Regions from separate parts of the Streptomyces sp. NPDC090045 genome, predicted to be linked through region 1. Evidence: riboswitches for the same ligand, from Rfam matches in the RefSeq annotation. Region 1 holds a riboswitch; each other region holds the start of a gene.
What was found. A riboswitch is a leader RNA that binds a small molecule or an ion and turns the genes downstream of it on or off. The one in region 1 is predicted to bind cobalamin.
Positions count from the first base shown of each region.

Region 2: another riboswitch for cobalamin. It lies ahead of ACIPYQ_RS10000 (prenyltransferase/squalene oxidase repeat-containing protein); the one in region 1 lies ahead of ACIPYQ_RS23625 (CoA-acylating methylmalonate-semialdehyde dehydrogenase).
Region 3: another riboswitch for cobalamin. It lies ahead of ACIPYQ_RS21205 (ribonucleoside-diphosphate reductase subunit alpha); the one in region 1 lies ahead of ACIPYQ_RS23625 (CoA-acylating methylmalonate-semialdehyde dehydrogenase).
Region 4: another riboswitch for cobalamin. It lies ahead of ACIPYQ_RS29335 (ABC transporter substrate-binding protein); the one in region 1 lies ahead of ACIPYQ_RS23625 (CoA-acylating methylmalonate-semialdehyde dehydrogenase).

Region 1 covers NZ_JBIVFA010000009.1:77,975-83,156, reverse strand. Annotated here, with positions in the region: gene ACIPYQ_RS23635 (short-chain fatty acyl-CoA regulator family protein) at 284-1,687, shown strand; gene ACIPYQ_RS23630 (cobalamin-binding protein) at 1,731-2,645, opposite strand; cobalamin riboswitch at 2,709-2,887, shown strand; gene ACIPYQ_RS23625 (CoA-acylating methylmalonate-semialdehyde dehydrogenase) at 3,100-4,599, shown strand; gene ACIPYQ_RS23620 (acyl-CoA dehydrogenase family protein) at 4,596-5,182, shown strand, end outside.
Region 2 covers NZ_JBIVFA010000003.1:227,656-232,837, reverse strand. Annotated here, with positions in the region: gene ACIPYQ_RS10015 (nucleotide disphospho-sugar-binding domain-containing protein) at 1-1,019, shown strand, start outside; partial or broken gene ACIPYQ_RS10010 (short-chain fatty acyl-CoA regulator family protein) at 1,074-1,313, opposite strand; gene ACIPYQ_RS10005 (hypothetical protein) at 1,515-2,927, opposite strand; cobalamin riboswitch at 3,059-3,135, opposite strand; cobalamin riboswitch at 3,252-3,389, shown strand; gene ACIPYQ_RS10000 (prenyltransferase/squalene oxidase repeat-containing protein) at 3,500-5,182, shown strand, end outside.
Region 3 covers NZ_JBIVFA010000007.1:344,846-350,027, forward strand. Annotated here, with positions in the region: gene ACIPYQ_RS21190 (carbon starvation CstA family protein) at 1-488, shown strand, start outside; gene ACIPYQ_RS21195 (YbdD/YjiX family protein) at 485-682, shown strand; gene ACIPYQ_RS21200 (GNAT family N-acetyltransferase) at 816-1,313, shown strand; cobalamin riboswitch at 1,355-1,487, shown strand; gene ACIPYQ_RS21205 (ribonucleoside-diphosphate reductase subunit alpha) at 1,632-4,019, shown strand; gene ACIPYQ_RS21210 (ribonucleotide-diphosphate reductase subunit beta) at 4,019-5,035, shown strand; gene ACIPYQ_RS21215 (hypothetical protein) at 5,176-5,182, opposite strand, start outside.
Region 4 covers NZ_JBIVFA010000013.1:25,004-30,185, forward strand. Annotated here, with positions in the region: gene ACIPYQ_RS29315 (helix-turn-helix transcriptional regulator) at 1-109, shown strand, start outside; gene ACIPYQ_RS29320 (hypothetical protein) at 284-535, opposite strand; gene ACIPYQ_RS29325 (DUF6262 family protein) at 611-817, opposite strand; gene ACIPYQ_RS29330 (hypothetical protein) at 966-1,388, shown strand; cobalamin riboswitch at 1,386-1,612, shown strand; gene ACIPYQ_RS29335 (ABC transporter substrate-binding protein) at 2,003-2,992, shown strand; gene ACIPYQ_RS29340 (FecCD family ABC transporter permease) at 3,094-4,110, shown strand; gene ACIPYQ_RS29345 (ABC transporter ATP-binding protein) at 4,080-4,955, shown strand; gene tsaD (tRNA (adenosine(37)-N6)-threonylcarbamoyltransferase complex transferase subunit TsaD) at 4,968-5,182, opposite strand, start outside.

The DNA.
Region 1 (5,182 bases):
CGTAGGCCGAACGGAGCAATGTTGCCGAGCCGCCGAGCCGGAACCGCCGGGATCTCCGACATTAGGGCATGAATCGCGCCCGGAGCGTCCGTCTCGGCCGCCGGGTCCGGCGGGCCGCAGGACAGACTCTGACAGTGGCACCGAGTGCCATCAAGGAGGGACGGATGCCAAGTTCTGCCAATCTTCACCGGCGGTTTTGCCAAGTTTGCAAACGTCGGCGGGGCGCGGATCCCGCGTAGGGTTACGGCTGTCCCCGGCACCCGAGGAGCAGGCGAGGAGCACGGTGAGCAAGACGTACGCGGGCGCGCGGCTGCGGCGGTTGCGCGAGGAACGGCGGATGAGCCAGGCGGAGCTGGCGCGCGTCCTCGCGATCTCGCCCAGCTACCTCAACCAGATGGAGCACGACTCGCGCCCGCTCACCGTCCCGGTGCTGCTGCGGCTCACCGAGGCGTTCGGCGTCGACCCGGGCTTCTTCTCGGAGCGCGACACCTCCCGGCTGGTGGCCGACCTGCGCGAGGCGCTCGCCGCGGAGGTCGCCGAGGCCCGGGTGTCCGCCTCGGACCTCGCGGAACTCGCCACCCGGATGCCCGCCGTCGCCTCGGTCCTGCTCGACCTCGGCCGGCGCGGCCAGCTGCTCGCCGAGCGGCTGGCCGGGGCCGCGGACGGCCGGGACGGCGCGCTCGACCTCCCGCGCTCACCGCACGAGGAGATCCGCGAGTTCTTCTACCGGCGGCAGAACTACCTGCACGACGCCGACCTCGCCGCCGAGGAGCTGGCCCGCGAGGTGGGGATCCGTCCGGGGGACGTCGTACGCGCCCTGTCGGCGCGGCTCACGGACCGGCACGGGGTGCGCCTCGCGGCCGATTCGGACCGGCTGCACCACTACGACGAGCGCTCCCGCGTCCTGCACATCTCCAGCCGGCTCCGGCCGGGCCAGCAGGCCTTCCGGCTCGCCACCCAACTGGCCCTGCTGGAGTACGGCGAGGAGCTGGACGCCCTGGCGGCGGAGGACTTCCCGCCCGGTTCCGCGACCCACGGCCTGGCCCGGATCGGCATCGCGAACTACTTCGCCGCGGCGCTGATCCTCCCGTACCGCGCCTTCCACACGGCCGCGGAGGAGTTCCGCTACGACATCGAGCGGCTCACCGACCACTTCGGCCTCGGCTACGAAACCGTCTGCCACCGCCTCAGCACCCTGCAAAGGCCCAGGCTGCGTGGGGTCCCCTTCTCCTTCGTACGCGTGGACCGGGCTGGGAACATGTCCAAGCGACAGTCCGCCACCGGATTCCACTTCTCCCGGGCGGGCGGCACCTGCCCGCTGTGGAACGTCTACGAGGCCTTCGCCGCGCCCGGCCGCATCCACGTCCAGGTCGCGGCCATGCCCGACGGGCAGCGCCACCTGTGGACCGCCCGCGCCGTCACCCGCCACCGGGGCGGCTGGGGCGAGCCCGGCAAGACCTTCGCCATCGGCCTCGGCTGCGAGATCCGGCACGCGTCCCGCCTCGTCTACTCCGACGGGCTCGACCTGGACAACACGGCGGCGGCCACGCCCATCGGCATGGGCTGCCGCCTCTGCGAGCGCCTCGACTGCCCCCAGCGGGCGGTCCCGCCGCTCGGCCGCACCCTCGCCGTCGACGAGAACAGCAGCACCTTCATCCCGTACCCGGTCACCGCGGAACGCGGCTGAACGGCGCGGCGGGGCACAGCGCGGCGCAGCCCGGCGTGGCGGCTCAGTCCAGCCGCCGGGCCTCCGCCGCGGTCACGGGCTCACCGGCCCGTACGGAGTGCAGCACGTGGGCGAGCACCTCCGCGCCGCGCACCACGCGCGGCCCGGGCCGGTTGAAGTACGCCGGCCCGTCGAGGACCCAGACGGCGCCGGAGCGTACGGCGGGCAGCTCGTCCCAGCCGGGCAGGGAGGTGAGCAGCTCCCGCTCCCGCAGGGTGCGTTCGGGCGGGAAGCCGCAGGGCAGGACGAGGAGCACGTCGGGGCGTGCGGCGACGACCTCGTCCCAGGTCATCGCCTTGGTGTGCTCCCCCGGCGAGGCGAGCAGCGGCTCGCCTCCGGCGCAGTCGATCTGTTCGGGGACCCAGTGCCCGGCCGGCCACAGCGGGTCGAGCCATTCGACGGCCACCACCCGGGGCCGGGCGCGTCCCGCGGTCAGCCGCCGCACCCCCGCGAGCCGTGCGCGCAGTTCCCCGCGCCGCCGCTCGGCCCGCTCCCGTACGCCGAGCAACTCCCCCACGGTGACCAGGCAGTCCAGTACGTCGTCCAGGGTGCGGGGCTCCAGGCTGAGCACCCGCGGACCGGCGTCGAGCACCCGGACCGCCTGCGACACCCCGCGGTAGGACACGGCGCAGACGTCACACAGGTCCTGGGTCAGCACCACGTCGGGGGCGAGGGCCGCCAGGGCCGCGGTGTCGAGGGTGTAGAGGGAGGATCCGGAGTGCGCCGCGCCGCCCACGGCGTCGGAGATCTCCCGGCTGCTGAGCGTCTCGGCGGAGAATTCGGCCGCGGTGACGACCGGGACACCGGCGACCGCCTCCGCCGGCCAGTCGCATTCGTGGGTGCGTCCCACCAGGTCACCGGCCAGACCGAGCTCGGCGACGATGTCGGTGGCGGCCGGCAGCAGGGAGACGATGCGCATGCCCCGACTGTAGGCGCACCGCTGTGCACGGGGTGGTGGGGTGGACTTACTAGGACGTCCAACTATATGTTCGTTGAACAAGGTCCGCGGTGCAGGGAAGCCGGTGAGAAACCGGCACGGTCCCGCCACTGTGACCGGGGAGTGTGCTGCCATCCACACGCCACTGACGAGGTCTGTCGGGAAGGCGGGCGGCACGCGGGGATCCGGGAGTCAGGATACCGGCCGCGGAACGTTCCGTGTTGTCCACGAGGATGGAGCAGACACGCATGGCACCGGTCCGTACCCACGACCCTGGTGATCCGGCGGAGCGAGCGGCGACCCCCGCGTTCAGGTAGCTCTCGGCGGCCGACGAGCCGCCGTGTCCCACGGCGTTCCCTGCGGCGCACCCGACCCGGGTGCGGCCGCCGGTCCGCCGTGCCGTCCCCGGATCCACACCTGACGAGAGCAGGCAACCATGGTCCGCGAACTCACCCATTTCATCGGCGGCAAGCACGTCACCGGAGCATCCGGCCTCTTCACCGATGTGTACGACCCCAACACCGGCGCCGTCCAGGCCCGGGTCCCGCTCGCCGGGCGCGCCGACACCGAGGCCGCCATCGCCGACGCCGAGACCGCTCAGCGCGAGTGGGGCGAGTGGAACCCGCAGCGCCGGGCCCGCGTCCTGCTCCGCTTCCTCCAGCTGGTGGAGGGCGAACGCGAGTCGCTGGCACGGCTGTTGTCGGCGGAGCACGGCAAGACCATCGCCGACGCCCACGGCGATCTCCAACGCGGCCTGGAAGTGGTGGAGTTCGCCGCCGGCATCCCGCACCTACTGAAGGGCGAGTTCACCGACAACGCCGGCGGCGGGATCGACGTGCACTCGCTGCGCAGCCCGCTCGGCGTCGTCGCGGGCATCACCCCCTTCAACTTCCCCGCCATGATCCCGCTGTGGAAGGCGGCGCCCGCGCTGGCGTGCGGAAACGCCTTCGTCCTCAAGCCCTCCGAGCGCGATCCCTCGGTGCCGTTGCGGCTCGCCGAACTCTTCCTGGAGGCCGGTCTGCCGCCGGGCGTCCTCAATGTCGTCAACGGCGGCAAGGAGGCGGTCGACACCCTGCTGGAGGACCCGCGGGTCCAGGCCCTCGGCTTCGTGGGCTCCACCCCGATCGCGGCGCACATCTACGCCACGGCCGCCGCCCACGGCAAGCGCGCCCAGTGCTTCGGCGGCGCCAAGAACCACATGATCGTGATGCCGGACGCCGACCTCGACCAGGCCGTCGACGCCCTGATCGGCGCCGGCTACGGGTCCGCCGGCGAGCGCTGCATGGCCATCGCCGTGGCGGTGCCCGTCGGCGAGGAGACCGCCGACGCGCTGGTCGCGCGGCTGACGGAACGGATCGCCGCCCTGCGCATCGGCCGGTCCGACGACCCGGACGCCGACTTCGGCCCGCTGGTGAGCCGGGACGCCCAGGACCGGGTGCGCCGCTACGTGGACATCGGGGTCAACGAGGGCGCCGAACTCGTCGTCGACGGGAGGGGGTTCACCCTGCCCGGGCACGAGAACGGCTTCTTCGCCGGCGCCTCCCTCTTCGACCGGGTCACCCCGCAGATGCGGATCTACCGCGAGGAGATCTTCGGCCCGGTGCTGTGCGTCGCCCGCGCCGCCGACTACGAGGAGGCCCTGCGGCTGCCCACCGAGCACCCCTACGGCAACGGCGTCGCCATCTTCACCCGGGACGGGGACACCGCCCGGGACTTCACCCGCCGCGTCGGCGCCGGCATGGTCGGGGTCAACGTACCCATCCCGGTCCCGGTGGCGTACCACACCTTCGGCGGCTGGAAGCGGTCCGGCTTCGGCGACCTGAACCAGCACGGCCCCGACGCGATCCGCTTCTACACCCGCACCAAGACCGTCACCTCGCGCTGGCCCTCCGGGGCGAAGGAGGGCGCGAGCTTCACCATCCCGACGATGGGATGAGCCCGGTGACCACCACCCTCACCCCCGACCAGCTCGCCCTGGCCGAGGTCACCCTCGACTTCGCACAGGAGCAGCTCTCCCCGTACGCCGTCGCCTGGGACCAGGACAAGCACTTCCCGCTGGACGTGATCCGCAAGGCGGCGGACCTCGGGCTCGGCGGCGTCTACGTCCGCGAGGAGCACGGCGGTTCGGGCCTGTCCCGCAGCGACGGGGTCCTCGTCTTCGAGACCCTCGCCACCGGGTGCCCCTCCATCGCCGGGTACCTGTCCATCCACAACATGGTCGCCTGGATGATCGACCGCTACGGTGACGCCGGCCAGCGGGCGCGCTGGCTGCCGGACCTGTGCGCCGCCCGTTCGCTGGGCAGTTACTGCCTGACCGAGCCCGGCGCCGGTTCCGACGCCGCCGCCCTGCGCACCCGGGCCGCGCGGACGGGCGAGGGCTACGTCCTGAACGGGGTCAAGCAGTTCATCTCCGGCGCCGGCGCCTCCGAGGTGTACATCGTCATGGCCCGCACCGGCGGCGCGGGGGCCGGCGGGATCTCCGCCTTCGTCGTCGAACGCGGCGATCCGGGGGTCTCCTT
Region 2 (5,182 bases), on a different contig from region 1:
CCGGCTCGGCCCCCCTCGACCAGATGCGGCAGGCCGGCGTGCCCACCGTCGAGATCGGCGACGGCTCGACGCTGATGGATGCCTTCCGGCGCGCCTCGGAGGGCACCGAACCGCAGTTCGTCACGAACGACAAGAGCGAGGAGGAGACCCAGCGGCTGGCCGCGGCCGGTTTCGCCGAGCACAGCCGGGTCACCATAGACGGCCTGCTCGCGGTCGCCACCGCCTGGCGGCCGGACCTCATCGTCCACGCCGCGTTCCAGGCCGCCGCGCCCCTGGTCTCGGCGGCACTCGGCATACCCGCCGTCGTCCACAACTTCGGCGTGATGTCCGGGGCCGGCATGGTCCGCGTGCTCGCCGACGTCCTGGCGGAGGAGTACCGGACCCGCGGGGTCGAAGGCCCGGCCACCCGTACCGTCCTCGACGTCGTCCCCGCCTCCCTCGGCGGGGACGGCACCGGCTTGCGGGTCCGCTACGTGCCGTACAACGGCGGCGGTACGGTCCCCGGCGATCTCATAGCCCGCGGCTCCCGGCCCCGGATCGCCGTCACGCTCGGAACGGTGGTGACCGCTTTCGCGGGCGTCAACCCCGTCGCCCGGGTGATCGCCGAGGCCGCCTCCGTCGACGCCGAGTTCCTGCTCGCCGTCGGCGACACCGACCTGAGCCCGCTCGGCACCCTTCCCCCCAATGTCCGCCCCCTGCCCTGGGTGCCCCTGGCCCAGCTGCTGGACACCGCCGACGCGGTCGTGCACCACGGCGGCTCCGGCACCATGCTCACCGCCGCGGCCCGCGGTGTTCCCCAGCTGATCCTCCCGCAGGGCGCCGACCACTTCATCAACGTGGATGCCGCGACGGGCCTGGGCTTCGCCGTCCGCGCGAGCGGCGAGGGCGTGGACGCCGCCCTGCTCGGCCGCCTCCTCACCGACGAGGACCTCCGCAAGGGCGCCGCCGCCATCCAGGCCGACATCACCGCGCTCCCCTCCCCCACCGACCTCGTCGCCTCCTTCGAGGCGCTCGGATAGCACCGGCCCCGGCCTCGGGGTGCCGCCCCGCACCGCGAGGCCGGACACGGTCGGTCACCCGCTCCCGAACACCGGGTACGGGACGTACGTCTGCCGGTCGGGGTCCACCGCGAGGCGCCCTCCGGCCGGCGGCCGGGCCCGTTGGACGCAGTCACGGCGCTCACAGATCCGGCACCCGAGCCCGATCGTGGTCGCGGCCCCCGGATCCGCCACGGCGAGCCCCTCGGCGTAGACGAGACGGCCGGCATGACGCAGCTCGCAGCCCAGGGCGACGGCGAATTCGGCCCGGTGCGCACAACGCGCTGATCCGCCCGCTCGGCGTCTACACCGGTCCGCCGCAGCGGCCGCTGTCCCGGGCGTTCTGACACCGGGCGCGGGGGCCCGTACGCGGACCTCCGGGTGCGGGGGCCCGTACGCGGACCTCCGGGTGCGGGGGCCCGTACGCGGACCTCCGGGGGCCGGGGCCCGTACGCGGGTCCCCGCCCCCGGAGGGGATCAGGCGCCCCAGCGCAGGGCGATCGTGTCGCCCACGTTGATCACCTTCTCGCGGAGGGCGCCGGCGAAGGCGGAGCCGTCGACGCTGACCTTCCAGGTGTTGCCACCGCTGTTGGCCTTGCCGTTGACGTTCGTGAGGGTGCCGGTGCCGGACGACGGGGTGACGCTCGTGACGCAGCCCGCCGGGGTGGCACCGCTGGTGGCCGCGTTCAGGACGTCGCCGAGGGTGGTGGTCGTACCGGTCGGCGTGAAGGCCACCGAGCAGACCTTGAGGCTGCCCGCGCCGTCGTCGACGGTCAGGGCCAGCCTGGTGGCGGTGCCGGCGGTGAAGGTGGACTGGGCGACCCACTGCGGGGCGCCGGGGGTGACCGGGACGGGCGGGGCCGTGGTGAAGCCGCCGCCGGCCACGGCGCGCAGCGCGTCGATGGAGGCGTACGCGGTCGGGGCGGTGTCGGCCGGCTTGTACTTGAAACCGCCCGCCGGGTTGTACTGGTTGGCGATCAGGAAGTCGATCGGGGTCTTGCCGTTGGCGGTGAGGAAGTCGCCCGTCTGCGGGTTGATGCCACAGGCGTTGAGGCCGGCGACGCCCCAGCCGTTGGAGCTGGTGTTGACCCCGTACAGGGAGTTGAAGGCCCCGGTGTTGGCGACGAGCTTGCTCTTGAGGAAGTTCTTGGCCTGGACGACGTCGGCGTCGGTGTTGGGGACGCCGGAGACGCACAGGGCGGCCATCGCGGCGCCGGTCATGTCGACGTCGCTCGCGGAGTTGAGGACGGTGGGGTTGCCCTCGGCCTTGTTGTAGGTCCAGCCGCCGTCGACGTGCTGGTTGGCGCGGATGCGGGTGACCATCGCGTCCGTGAGCGCCTGCGGAACGCGGGCGCCGCCGGCCTGGGTCTTGGCGCCGCCCAGCGAAAGGGCCGCGAAGACGGTGCCGTTGAAGTTTCCGGAGGGGCCGAAGTAGCCCGCCTCGGCGGTCTGCCAGTAGGAGTAGACGTGCGCGATGAGGTTGCGCGAGGCCGACACGCGGGCCGGGTCGATGCCGGCGGCGTACGCGTTGAGGGTGCCGCGCTCGAAGTCGGTGACCACCGGGGAGGCCGAGGGCCAGCCCGCCGTGGACAGCAGGTTCCGGTAGACGGTGCGGGCGTTCTTCGTCGTGTCCCCGCCCGGGGCGACGTCGACGACCGCGGTGCCGGCGGCGGCGAAGGTGCTGAACGCCCACTCGTTGGACAGGCCGGCGCCGGCGTACGAACCGTCGGCCGCCTGCAGCGACTTGAGGTAGGCGACGCCGTTCGTCTTGGACGTGGCGATCTGCGCCGGCGACGAGGTCGCGAAGGCGGGCAGCGCGGTGAGGGCGAAGGCGCCGAGCGCGGCGGGCACCGCGAGCGCGAGGCGGCGGGACGTACGGGGACGGGACATGGCCTGCTCCTGGAATCGGCGGACGCCGGCCGTCCCGGGCACCACGCGATCGCCGTACGGACGCACGGCCGGGCATGCCGGGGGCCGCCGTCCGGAACGCGTGGTACGGCTGCTGTGCTGCATCGCCGTTTGGGCATTCGGGCTCGGAAACGGCCCCCGCCGCCCCCACACCGCTGCGCGTCAGCTCCGGCATCGCACCGGATTCCCCCATGTGGCAGCCCTGGACGCTACCCGAGTGATCAAGGGACCGCCAGCCACCCGGTGCGTGATGCCGACCGCATCCGTCCGGGTCGGTCCGCTGAGACCCATGCCACCTTGACGCGTCGTCGGGATCCGTGTTGCACTCCGGCTGATAACTGCTCAGTACCAGGGGAAGCCGGTCGAATTCCGGCGCTGACCCGCAACCGTAGGCCCGGTTCGTCCGGGTGAGCCGGAATGCCTGGGGCTGGGTCACAGTACGAAGAGCGCCGTCGCGGATTGCGGTGTGGTCGTCGCAGCCTCTCCATGGCCACAGGGCCGTGCGGGGGTGCATCGCCACGTACGCAGCCGCCCGGCAGAGACGAGGGGCCGCGGTGGGGACCGAACAACAGGCGAAACGGCAGTCGGGGACGAGGCGGCGCTCGCTTTCCCTCGTGACCGCGGCCTTCCTGACGCTCGGTGCGGGAGCGGCCTTCCTCACGGTTCCCCCGTCCGCCCATGCCGACCCGATCGAGCAGTGCACGGCCACCAAGGGTGCCATCGTCGTGGTCGACTTCGGTCCCTTCGGCGGCAAGGTCGAACGCGGCTGCGACACCACGCCGACGACCGGCTACGAGCTGCTGCAGACCGGCGGCTTCACGACGGAGGGCACCGTCCACGACGGCCCGGCCTTCATCTGCCGCATAGGCAAGGGCACCGGTACGCAGTACCCCACGCCGGACAAGGAGAACTGCGTCCTCACGCCGCAGGCCACGGCCTACTGGTCGTACTGGACCGCTTCGCCCGGGCAGCGGAAGTGGTCCTACAGCGAGCTGGGTGCCATGGCCCGGACGCCGAAGGCCGGCGATGTGGAGGCCTGGGTCTACGGCGGTACCGACATCGCCGGCACCAAGGGCAAGCCGTCCTTCACCCCCGACGACGTCCGGGGGTTCACCACCCCCGACCCGACCGTGCCGACGGCCCCGCCCAAGGTGCCCGCCGGTTCGGTCGACGTACCCGCGGCCACCCGCTGGGTCACCGGGATACTGGCGGAGGGGGACCGCGTCGTCGACGAAGGCTCCACCACCCCGAACCATTTCCTCAGCACGGAGGCCGTGTTCGCCCTCACGGCGGCCGACCGCAAGAGCCCGGTGGCGAAGAAGATCGCCGACTTCCTCGCCACGCCCGCACAGACCGACGCCTACGCCTACCCGGCCGGCAAGGACGGCATCCCGGACGCCACCGCCGCGGCCCGGCTCGCGCTGGTCGCCGAGGCCACCGGCAAGGACCCGCGCGCGTTCGGTGGGCACGACCTGCTCGGCGACCTCGTCAAGTACGCCTGCCCGCGCGACATCGGCGACGGCGAGACGATCGAAGGCTGCCTCACCAAGGGCGACTTCCGTACGACGGGACAGGCCGACGCCCAGGCCATGGCCGTCATCGCCCTGGTCAATGCCGGTGTGACGCCCCCGGCCGGCTCCGTGGCCCGGCTGACCGTCCTCCAGTGCGAGGACGGCGGATTCACCAGCGTCCTCATCCGGCCCGGAACCGAGGGTGGGTGCGAGAGCGAGGCCGGCGCCACCGGCCTGATCGCCCTGGCCCTGGAACGGGCCGGCGGACACGAACCGGTGCTCCAGAAGGCGCGCGGCTACCTGAAGAGGTCCCAGCTGGCGGCCGGTGCGTGGCCCGCCGTCTCCTACGAGACCACCGGCAACCCGGCTGCCACCGCCTGGGCCGCGCAGGCACTGCGTGCCCTCGGCGACGAGGCGTTCGCCGACGCCGGCGTCTCCTGGCTCTCCAAGCGCCAGCTCCCGAAGGGCGGATTCGGCTTCGCGGAGGACGACACCGAACCAAGGCTGTACCCCACCGCGACCGCCGCGATCGCGGGCGCCGGCAGCGATCTCGTCACCCTGACCGCCAAGCCGGCCGAACCCCCGACCCCGACCACGCCGCCGGCCGGTGAGGGGCCCGACACGAAGAAGGGCATCGCGTACCTGACCGCCCCGTCCCGGCTGGTCCAGGGCCGTTTCTACGAGAGCCAGCCCGGCTCGGGCTTCGCCGACTACGGCCTGACCATC
Region 3 (5,182 bases), on a different contig from region 1:
CGCTGGCCGTCTGCACCACGCTGCTGGTCAAGTCCGGGCGGCTCAAGTGGGCCTGGGTGACGGGTGTCCCGCTGGTCTGGGACGCCACGGTGACCCTCACCGCGAGCTACCAGAAGATCTTCTCCGAGGACGTGAAGGTCGGCTTCTTCGCCCAGCGCGACAAGTACCAGGCCGGGATCGACGCCGACAAGGTCCTGGCGCCGGCGAAGAACATGGACGACATGCACACCGTGGTCACCAACGCCACGGTCGACGGCGTGCTGTGCGCCTTCTTCGCCGTCCTGATCATCGTGGTCCTCGCGGACGCCGCCCGGACCTGCCTGAAGGCCGTCCGCGACCCGGGGTCGGCGACCCTCTCCGAGGTCCCGTGGACCGAGTCGAAGATCGTCGCCCCGGCCGGACTGATCGCGACGGCCGAGGAGCGGGCGGAGCTCGCCGCGGCGGACCGCGATTCCGGCGGCGGGCAGGTCAAGGAGCCGGTGGCGTGAGCACCGTACGGAGCGTGCTGGCCAGGGCCCGGTTCTACGTACGGGAGTTCTCGGGGGAGGCCGCGTACGACCGGTACGTGGCCCACGCCCGCTCCCACGACCCGGACGCGGAGGTCCTCACCCGCCGCGCCTTCGAACGCGCCCGTACGGACGCCCGCGAGGCGGACCCCCGCGAGGGCTTCCGCTGCTGCTGACGGGAACGAAGGGCCCCGCCGTGCAAAACGGCGGGGCCCTTCGTCGTTCCTCAGCGCGGACCGAGACCTCGGACCTGGCGCGGTCGATCAGCGATGGCGCCGGGCACCGGCACCGTCCTGCACACTCGACCGCATGGACATGGTCATCAGAACGGCGCTGCCCGCCGAGTTCGCGGAGCTGGGTGAGATCACCGCCCGGGCCTACCTCGCCGACGGGCACCTGGACTTCAACGAGGACGACGCGTACCTGAACGTGCTGCGCGACGTCGCCGGCCGGGCCGCCCTGGCCGAGGTGCTCGTCGCCGAGCGGGACGGGCGGGTGCTGGGCGGGGTGACCTTCGCCGCGCCCGGCAGTCCGCTCGCCGACATCGCCGCCCCGGACGAGGCGGAGTTCCGGATGCTCGCCGTCGCCCACGAGGGGCGCGGACAGGGCGCCGGCGAGGCGTTGGTGCGGGCGTGCATCGAGCGGGCGCGGGCCATCGAGGGGGTCACGGGCCTCGTGCTCTCGACCCAGCACAGCATGGCCGGCGCCCACCGGATCTACGCGCGACTGGGCTTCGTACGCGTTCCCGAGCGGGACTGGGCGCCCATCCCGGGGCTGACACTCCTCGCGTATCGACTCAAGCTGTAGCCACGCCGACACTACATGTGGGGGTTGCCGCATACGGCCGCCCCCACATGTATGCTCAAGGCTGCTGTCGCCGCAGGGGAATCCGGTGTGAATCCGGAACTGTCCCGCAACGGTATGAAGTGTCCGGCTACCGGACACCAAGTCCGATGACCTGCCGACAGCGCGCCCGGCTCGACCGATCCGGGTGCCGACACGTCCGGGCCTCGCGGTTGGGCCGGTGGACGCCATGCGGTGTGAACGCGTTCCCGCCACGCCCGCATGCGCCCGCTCGCGCCCCGCTCCGCCGATGACCGGGCCGAGCGAGGGAGAGCTCCCGCCGTGACCATCGCGCCTTCCGCACCGCGCGCCGAGTCCGTTTCTGGCGACAACACCGAGGGCCCGGGGGCCACGCTGCTGCGTACCCTCACCGAACTGACGGCGGACCTCCCCGACACCGACCCCGGGCGCGTCGCCGCCGCCGCGCTCCGCGGCCGCAGCTCCGCCGCCGACGAGGCCGAACTCCGCGGGCTGGCCACCGAGGCCGCCGCCGGTCTGATCTCCGAGGACCCCGCGTACTCGAAGCTCGCCGCCCGGCTGCTGACGCTGGCCGTGCGCGACGAGGCCGCGAGCCAGGGCTCCACCTCCTTCTCGGCCTCCGTCGAGGTCGGCCACCGCGAGGGCCTCATCGCCGACCGCACGGCCGAGTTCGTCCGTACGCACGCGAGCCGGCTCGACTCGCTCGTCGAGCTGACCCTCGCCGAGGGCGCCGACGACCGCTTCGGCTTCTTCGGCCTGCGCACCCTGCACAGCCGCTACCTGCTGCGCCACCCGATCACCCGTCAGGTCATCGAGACCCCGCAGTACTTCATGCTGCGCGTGGCCTGTGGCCTCGCCGCGGACGAGAGCGTCCAGGCCCTCGAGGAAGTGGCCTCGCTGTACCGGCTGATGAGCCGCCTCGACTACCTGCCCTCCTCCCCCACCCTCTTCAACTCCGGCACCCGGCACCCGCAGATGTCCTCCTGCTACCTGCTGGACTCCCCGCTGGACGAGCTCGACTCGATCTACGACCGCTACCACCAGGTGGCGCGCCTGTCGAAGCACGCGGGCGGCATCGGCCTGTCGTACTCCCGCATCCGCGCCCGGGGTTCCCTGATCCGCGGCACCAACGGCCACTCCAACGGCATCGTGCCGTTCCTGAAGACCCTCGACGCCTCCGTCGCCGCCGTGAACCAGGGCGGCCGCCGCAAGGGCGCCGCCGCCGTCTACCTGGAGACCTGGCACGCGGACATCGAGGAGTTCCTGGAGCTCCGCGACAACACCGGTGAGGACCAGCGCCGTACGCACAACCTGAACCTCGCCCACTGGGTCCCGGACGAGTTCATGCGCCGCGTGAACGCGGACGCCGAGTGGTCGCTGTTCTCCCCGGCCGACGTGCCCGAGCTCGTCGACCTGTGGGGCGACGAGTTCGACGCCGCCTACCGCAAGGCCGAGGCGGACGGCCTGGCCCGCAAGACCATGCCCGCCCGCGACCTGTACGGCCGGATGATGCGCACCCTCGCGCAGACCGGTCAGGGCTGGATGACCTTCAAGGACGCCTCCAACCGCACGGCGAACCAGACCGCCGAGCCGGGCACGGTCGTGCACTCCTCGAACCTGTGCACCGAGATCATCGAGGTCACCAACGACGGCGAGACGGCCGTCTGCAACCTCGGCTCGGTCAACCTCGGCGCCTTCGTCGTCGACGGCGAGATCGACTGGGAGCGGATGGACGAGACCGTCCGCACCGCCGTGACCTTCCTCGACCGCGTGGTGGACATCAACTTCTACCCGACCGAGCAGGCCGGCCGCTCCAACGCCCGCTGGCGCCCGGTGGGCCTGGGCGCGATGGGCCTCCAGGACGTCTTCTTCAAGCTGAAGCTGCCCTTCGACTCCCCCGAGGCGAAGGCCCTCTCCACCAAGCTCTCCGAGCGCATCATGCTCGCGGCGTACGAGGCCTCGTGCGACCTGGCCGAGCGCAGCGGCCCGCTGCCGGCCTGGGAGCAGACCCGCACCGCGCGCGGCGTCCTGCACCCGGACCACTACGACGTGGAGCTGAACTGGCCGGAGCGCTGGGACGCGCTGCGCGCCCGGGTCGCGAAGTCCGGCATGCGCAACTCCCTGCTCCTCGCCATCGCCCCGACGGCCACCATCGCCTCGATCGCCGGCGTGTACGAGTGCATCGAGCCGCAGGTCTCCAACCTCTTCAAGCGCGAGACGCTCAGCGGTGAGTTCCTCCAGGTGAACGGCTACCTGGTGGAGGAGCTGAAGGCGCTCGGCGTGTGGGACGCCCAGACCCGCGAGGCGCTGCGCGAATCCTCCGGCTCCGTCCAGGGCTTCGGCTGGATCCCGGCCGAGGTCCGCGAGCTGTACCGCACGGCGTGGGAGATCCCGCAGCGCGGTCTGATCGACATGGCGGCGGCCCGTACGCCGTTCCTGGACCAGTCGCAGTCGCTGAACCTGTTCCTGGAGACGCCCACCATCGGCAAGCTCAGCTCGATGTACGCGTACGCCTGGAAGCAGGGTCTGAAGACCACGTACTACCTGCGCTCGCGCCCCGCGACGAAGATCGCCCGCGCCGCGTCCGCGTCCGCCGTTCCGGCCGCCGCCACCCCGCTTCCGCAGGCCGTCGACGCCGACGCCCTGGCCTGCTCCCTTGAGAACCCCGAGTCCTGCGAGGCCTGCCAGTAATGAGCTCCACCGACAACAAGAACCTCCTGGACCCGGGCTTCGAGCTCACGCTGCGCCCGATGCGCTACCCGGACTTCTACGAGCGCTACCGGGACGCGATCAAGAACACGTGGACGGTGGAGGAGGTCGACCTCCACTCGGACGTCGCGGACCTCGCGAAGCTCACGCCGGCCGAGCAGCACATGATCGGCCGCCTGGTCGCGTTCTTCGCGACGGGTGACTCGATCGTCTCGAACAACCTGGTGCTGACGCTCTACAAGCACATCAACTCCCCGGAGGCGCGCCTGTACCTGTCGCGCCAGCTGTTCGAGGAGGCCGTGCACGTCCAGTTCTACCTGACGCTGCTCGACACCTACCTGCCCGATCCGGACGACCGGGCGGCCGCGTTCGACGCGGTCGAGGAGATCCCGTCCATCCGCGAGAAGGCGCAGTTCTGCTTCAAGTGGATGGACTCGGTCGAGAAGATCGACCGGCTGGAGTCGAAGGCCGACCGCCGCCGCTTCCTGCTGAACCTGATCTGCTTCGCCGCGTGCATCGAGGGCCTGTTCTTCTACGGCGCCTTCGCGTACGTGTACTGGTTCCGCTCGCGCGGCCTGCTGCACGGCCTGGCCACCGGCACCAACTGGGTGTTCCGTGACGAGACCATGCACATGAACTTCGCCTTCGAGGTCGTGGACACGGTCCGCAAGGAGGAGCCGGAGCTCTTCGACGACGCCCTCCAGCAGCAGGTCACCGACATGCTCAAGGAGGCCGTGGAGGCGGAGCTGCAGTTCGGCCGCGACCTGTGCGGCGACGGTCTGCCGGGCATGAACACCGAGTCGATGCGCGAGTACCTGGAGTGCGTCGCGGACCAGCGTCTGGTCCGCCTCGGCTTCGCCCCCGTGTACGGCTCGCAGAACCCGTTCTCCTTCATGGAGCTGCAGGGCGTCCAGGAGCTGACCAACTTCTTCGAGCGCCGTCCGTCGGCCTACCAGGTCGCGGTCGAGGGCACGGTCGACCTGGACGAGGACTTCTAGGGTCCCCGGTCCTCCGGGGTCCCCGGCCTGGACGCGGTAACGCCGCGAAGCCGGGATGCGGTATCACCACCGCGTCCCGGCTTCTCGCGTTTCCGGCGCCCGATCGTCCGGCTGCTGCCCGTGTGCACGGTCGCCCCGGCTCAGTGG
Region 4 (5,182 bases), on a different contig from region 1:
CGAGGTACTCGACCCTCCGGAGCTCGGGAGGCGCTGTCGCGCGCTGGCGGAGAGACTGCTGTCGGCCGGTACAACGATCTCACCGGTGCCGGACATGAGGGAGTCATGAGCCGCGACCACGCCAGTGCCGACTGAGCGCCTCCGCTGCCTCTATGCCGAGCACTCGACCCGATCCTGGGCTTCGCCATACGCCGGCCCGACCAGGCCGACGACGCCGCAGACATCGTCGCGGAGACCTTCCTGGTGGCCTGGCGACGGATCGGGTCGGAGTCGGGCGGTTCGGTCATGAGTGGTCCAGTTCGAGGAGTTGGGCTTCGAAATCGGCGATGCGCTTGTCGGCGAAGCGGAGGTTGGACCGGGCGCCTTCGAGGCGTTCTTGCAGCGTGCGGTGTTCCTGGGTCAGCTGCTGGACGCGGTGCTTGAGACTGGTGTTCTCGGTGACGAGCTGCTGGACGGATTTACCGGGGACCATCTGTTCGACGTCGCGGATCTGGCCCATCAGCTCGCCGATCCACTGCCGCTGCGTGAAGATCACCTTCTGCGCTCGGGTGAGTTCTTCCTCAGCGTTGAGCGCGCGTTCGCGCCAGGACGCTTCGATCCGCTCGTGCTCCTACTGGACTTCGTGGTCGTGGCTGCTGCGGTGGTCGGCGACGGCATGCTGGACGAGGGACCGCGCGTCGGTGTTCTCGTAGAGGAACGTGGCGGAGACCCTGGCCCGTTCGGCGACGGCCCGGACGGCCAACCGGCCTCGCTCTCGACGGAGTTGGCCGATCGCCTTCTCGACTCGGGTGAGCTTGTCCTGGGGTGGACGGGCCAGCCGCTACTGGCACACGCTCAGAGGTCGACTGCCCTGAGTCACTGCGAGAAAACCGCAGTTCAGAAGGCATGCACTTCCCCTCACAGCGACTGATCTGCGGGCCGGCTACCCCTGCGTCTCCCCCGAACTCCGGCGGGCCCTGGAACACGTGGCCTTCCACGATCTCCACCGGCACCTGGGCGAGGAGGCGGCCGCGGAGATTCCGGACGTGACCCGGAACCTCATCGACGAGGCGTCGGCGTACGTCCTGTTCTCCCTGACCCTGCTCGACGTCTTCGGCGAGGGTGACCTGGCCCGCCGCCGCGACGAGGCGGCGTCACGGGGCCCGGAAGGGGACCTGGACCTCCTGGGCCAGGCCCGTCAGGAGCTGGAGGTGTCGCCGTACAGCGCACGGCAGTTGATCGGCTCCATCCGCACGGCGTGGCGGCTCGCGGACGGCCCGGCCGCCGGTCTCCCGCCGACGGTCCCGCCCGCCCGCAGCCCCGACTGCCCCCGCCACCCGCGACCCGCGACCCGCGAACTGAGGCCGTCCGGAGGCCGGGGCGGCCGGGGGGACCGGCCTCGCGGGTAGGGTGTGAGCGCAGCTGGTTCGCACCCGTCAGCCGGACGGGGTGCGTCGTAAGAGGGAACCCGGTGGGAATCCGGGACTGCCCCGCAGCGGTGAGCGGGAACGACCGCCGTCATACGCACTGGGACCGGATCCGGTCCTGGGAAGCGACGGCCAGTAGGTGCCCGCCGGGAGACCGGCAGGCGTGCCCGCGAGTCCGAAGACCTGCCACTGCCCGCATGACGAAGCGTCGTGCGGGGGCCCGGGCACGCCTCCCCGGGACCTTTCTGCCGCGACTCGCGAAGGAGAGTTGACGTGGCCGACCAGACCGTCACCACCGCTGGGTGCGTTGAGCACGACACCGGCTTGCCCTATCTCGACGTCGACATCGAGGTCCCGGGGCTGATCCCCTCGTAGACGACGGGCCGCCCGGCGGGCCCGTGCAACGCCCTGCCCCCAGGCGCCGTGGTGCACCGTGCGGGGACACCGCCTTGCCGTCCCCGCGAGCCGTGGCGCGATGCACCGCGCTCGGCTCCGTGCGCCCGTTCGCTCCCGGGCCCCTGTGCGCCCTGCGCCCTGCGCCCCCCGACGGGGCGTCAAGAACATCCGAACCATCCGCGGTGAGAGGACCACCACCCATGCCCCGCAACCACCCGAAGGCCGTGCTGTCCGCGCTCGCCGTCGCCCTGCTGATATCCGGCTGCGGAGGCGGCACCACGCCCTCCGCCGCCCCCTCGCCGGGCACGACCGCCGAGGGCTTTCCGGTCACGGTCACCAACTGCGGGGTGACGAGCACCTATCGGCGTCCGCCGCAGCGCGCGGTATCGCTGAACCAGCACGCGACCGAGGTGATGCTGGCGCTCGGTCTGGAGAAGTCGATGGTGGGGACGGGCTATCTCGACGACAAGATCCTCCCCGAGTACCAGGCCGCCTACGACGGCGTGAAGGTGCTCTCGAAGGAGTACCCGTCCTTCGAGGCACTCCTGGAGGCCGAGCCCGACTTCGTCTACGGCGGGTGGTCCTCCACCTTCGACGAGAAGGAGGGACGCAGCCGGGCCGCCTTCACCAAGGCCGGGATCAACACCCGCCTCAACACCGAGGAGTGCCCCACCGGCCCGGTGGACGTGGCCGCCATGGACGAGGAGATCCGCACGGTCGCCAAGATCTTCGGCGTGCCCGAGCGGGCCGAGGAGCGGCTGGGGAAGCTGCACGCCACCCTCGACAAGGTCGAGACCGGGCTCGCCGGCGTCACCCCCGTCAAGCTCTTCGTGTACGACAGCGGCGACAAGACGGCCTTCACCGCGGGCGGCAAGGGCATCGGCAACGAGATGATCCGGCGGGCCGGCGGGGTGAACCTCTTCGCCGACCTGGACAAGGCCTTCGGCGACGTCTCGTTCGAGCAGGTGGCGCAGCGCGCCCCCGAGGCCATCGTCATCTACGACTACGGCGACCAGTCCGTCGAGGACAAGAAGAAGTTCCTGCTCGCCCATCCGGCGCTGAAGGACGTGCCCGCGATCAAGAACCAGCGGTTCGCGGTCCTGCCGCTGTCCTCCACGGTGGTCGGCGTGCGGGTGCCGGCGGCCGTCGAGTCGCTGGCGCGTCAGCTCCACCCGGGCCTCGTCCAGTGACCGGGGCGAAGGCCCCGGCACCTGTGGGGGCCGGCCTGCGCGAGGAGGCCCGGCCAGGCCTCCGCGAGGAAGGCCGGCCCGGCCCCGCGCGGCGCCCCGGGATCCCGTACGCCGTCGTGCTGGCCCTCCTGGGCGCGCTGGTGGCCGGCGCCGCCACCGCCGGCATCGCGGCCGGCTCGATCAGCGTCCCGGCCGACCAGGTGTGGGGCATCCTGCTGCACCGCGTGCACCCGTCCCTCGCCGAGCCGACGTGGACCCCGGTGCGCGAGACGATCGTCATGGACGTCCGCCTGCCCCGGGTGCTGCTGGCCGGGGTGGTCGGCGCGGGTCTGTCGGTGGCCGGCATGGCACTGCAGGCACTGGTCCGCAACCCGCTGGCCGATCCGATGCTGCTGGGCGTGTCCTCGGGCGCGTCGGTCGGCGCGGTGCTCGTCCTCGTCCTGAACCTGACGGTGTTCGGGCTGTTCACCCTGCCGATGGCCGCGTTCTGCGGGGCCCTGGCCGCCCTGGTCGCCGTCTACTTCCTGGCCCGCTCCGGCGGCCGGATGACGACGGTACGGCTGGTCCTGGCGGGTGTGGCCACGGCCGAGGTGCTGTCGGCGCTGGCCAGCTTCCTGATCGTCACCTCGAACGATCCGCACAAGACGCAGTCCGCGCTGCGCTGGATGCTCGGCGGTCTGGCCGGCACCACCTGGACGACGGTGTGGATCCCGGTCGGTGCGGTCCTGCTCGGGACGGCCGTCCTCCTCGGTGTCTGCCGTCCGCTCAACCTCCTGCTGGCCGGCGAGGAGGCCGCTGCGGCCCTCGGTCTGGACGTGCACCGGTTCCGCGGCGCCCTGTTCACGCTGGTGGCCCTGATGATCGGCACGATCGTCGCGGTCAGCGGGCAGATCGGCTTCGTCGGCCTGATCATGCCGCACGTGGTGCGGCTGCTCGTGGGCGCCGACCACCGCCGCGCGCTGCCCGCCGCGGCGCTCCTGGGTGCGGCGTTCCTCATCTCCGCCGATCTGGCCGCGCGCACCCTCATGAGCCCGGAAGAGATACCGGTGGGCATCCTCACCGCCCTCGTCGGCGGCCCCTTCTTCCTCTGGCTGATGCGACGGAAGGCCGCCCGGTGACCCACCGACCGACCGGAGAGCCCGGATCCCTGCGCGCCGAGGACGTCAGCGTCGTGGTGAACGGCAAGGCGCTGGTCCACGAGGCGTCCCTGCACGTGGCACCCGGCGAGATCGTGGGCCTCGTCGGCCCCAACGGCGCCGGCAAGTCCACCCTGCTGCGCACCTTCTACCGGGCGGTGCGGCCCACCTCGGGCCGGGTCCTCCTCGACGGCGAGGACGTCTGGCGGATGCCGGGCAAACGCCTCGCCCAGCAGCTCGCGGCCGTACTGCAGGAGACGTCCGGGGACTTCGAACTGACCGTGTACGACGTGGTGGCGATGGGCCGCACCCCGCACAAGCGGGCCTTCGCCGGCGATGACGCGGACGACCGCGACATCATCACCCGGTCCCTGGCGGAGCTGCGCGTCGACTCCCTCGCGCACGCGCCGTTCGACCGGCTGTCGGGCGGGGAGAAGCAGCGGGTCCTGATCGCCCGCGCGCTCGCCCAGCGCACGGGGACCATGGTGCTGGACGAACCGACCAACCACCTGGACCTGCGGCACCAGCTGGACGCCCTGCGGCTCGTGCGAAGGCTCGGCGTCACCGCCGTCGTCGCGCTGCACGACCTGAACCTCGCCGCGGCGTTCTGCGACCGGATCTGCGTGATGACGGGCGGCCGCGTCGTCGCCACCGGCACGCCCGCGGAGGTGCTGACGGCGCCTCTGCTGTCCGAGGTGTACGAGGTCGAGGCCGAGGTCATCGAGCATCCGCGCACCGGGGTGCCGTTCGTCAGCGTCCTGCCAGGCCACGAAGGGCCGGCCGACGGGGCGCCGGAGGGAGGCGAGCCGGCCGTTCGCCGGGACTGATCGGTACGCCGCTCACGCGACCCTCGCGGCCGTGCGGGCAACGGGGTGCAGGGCCGCGTACTCCAGCGGCGCCGACGGGTCGATCGAGACGTCGAGCTGCGCCGGGGCCGAGCCCGCCCGCACCAGGAGGTCGCCGACGGCGGCGATCATCGCCCCGTTGTCGGTGCACAGGGTCAGCGGAGGCACCCGCAGTTCGACGCCGGCCGCCGCGCACCGCTCCTCCGCCA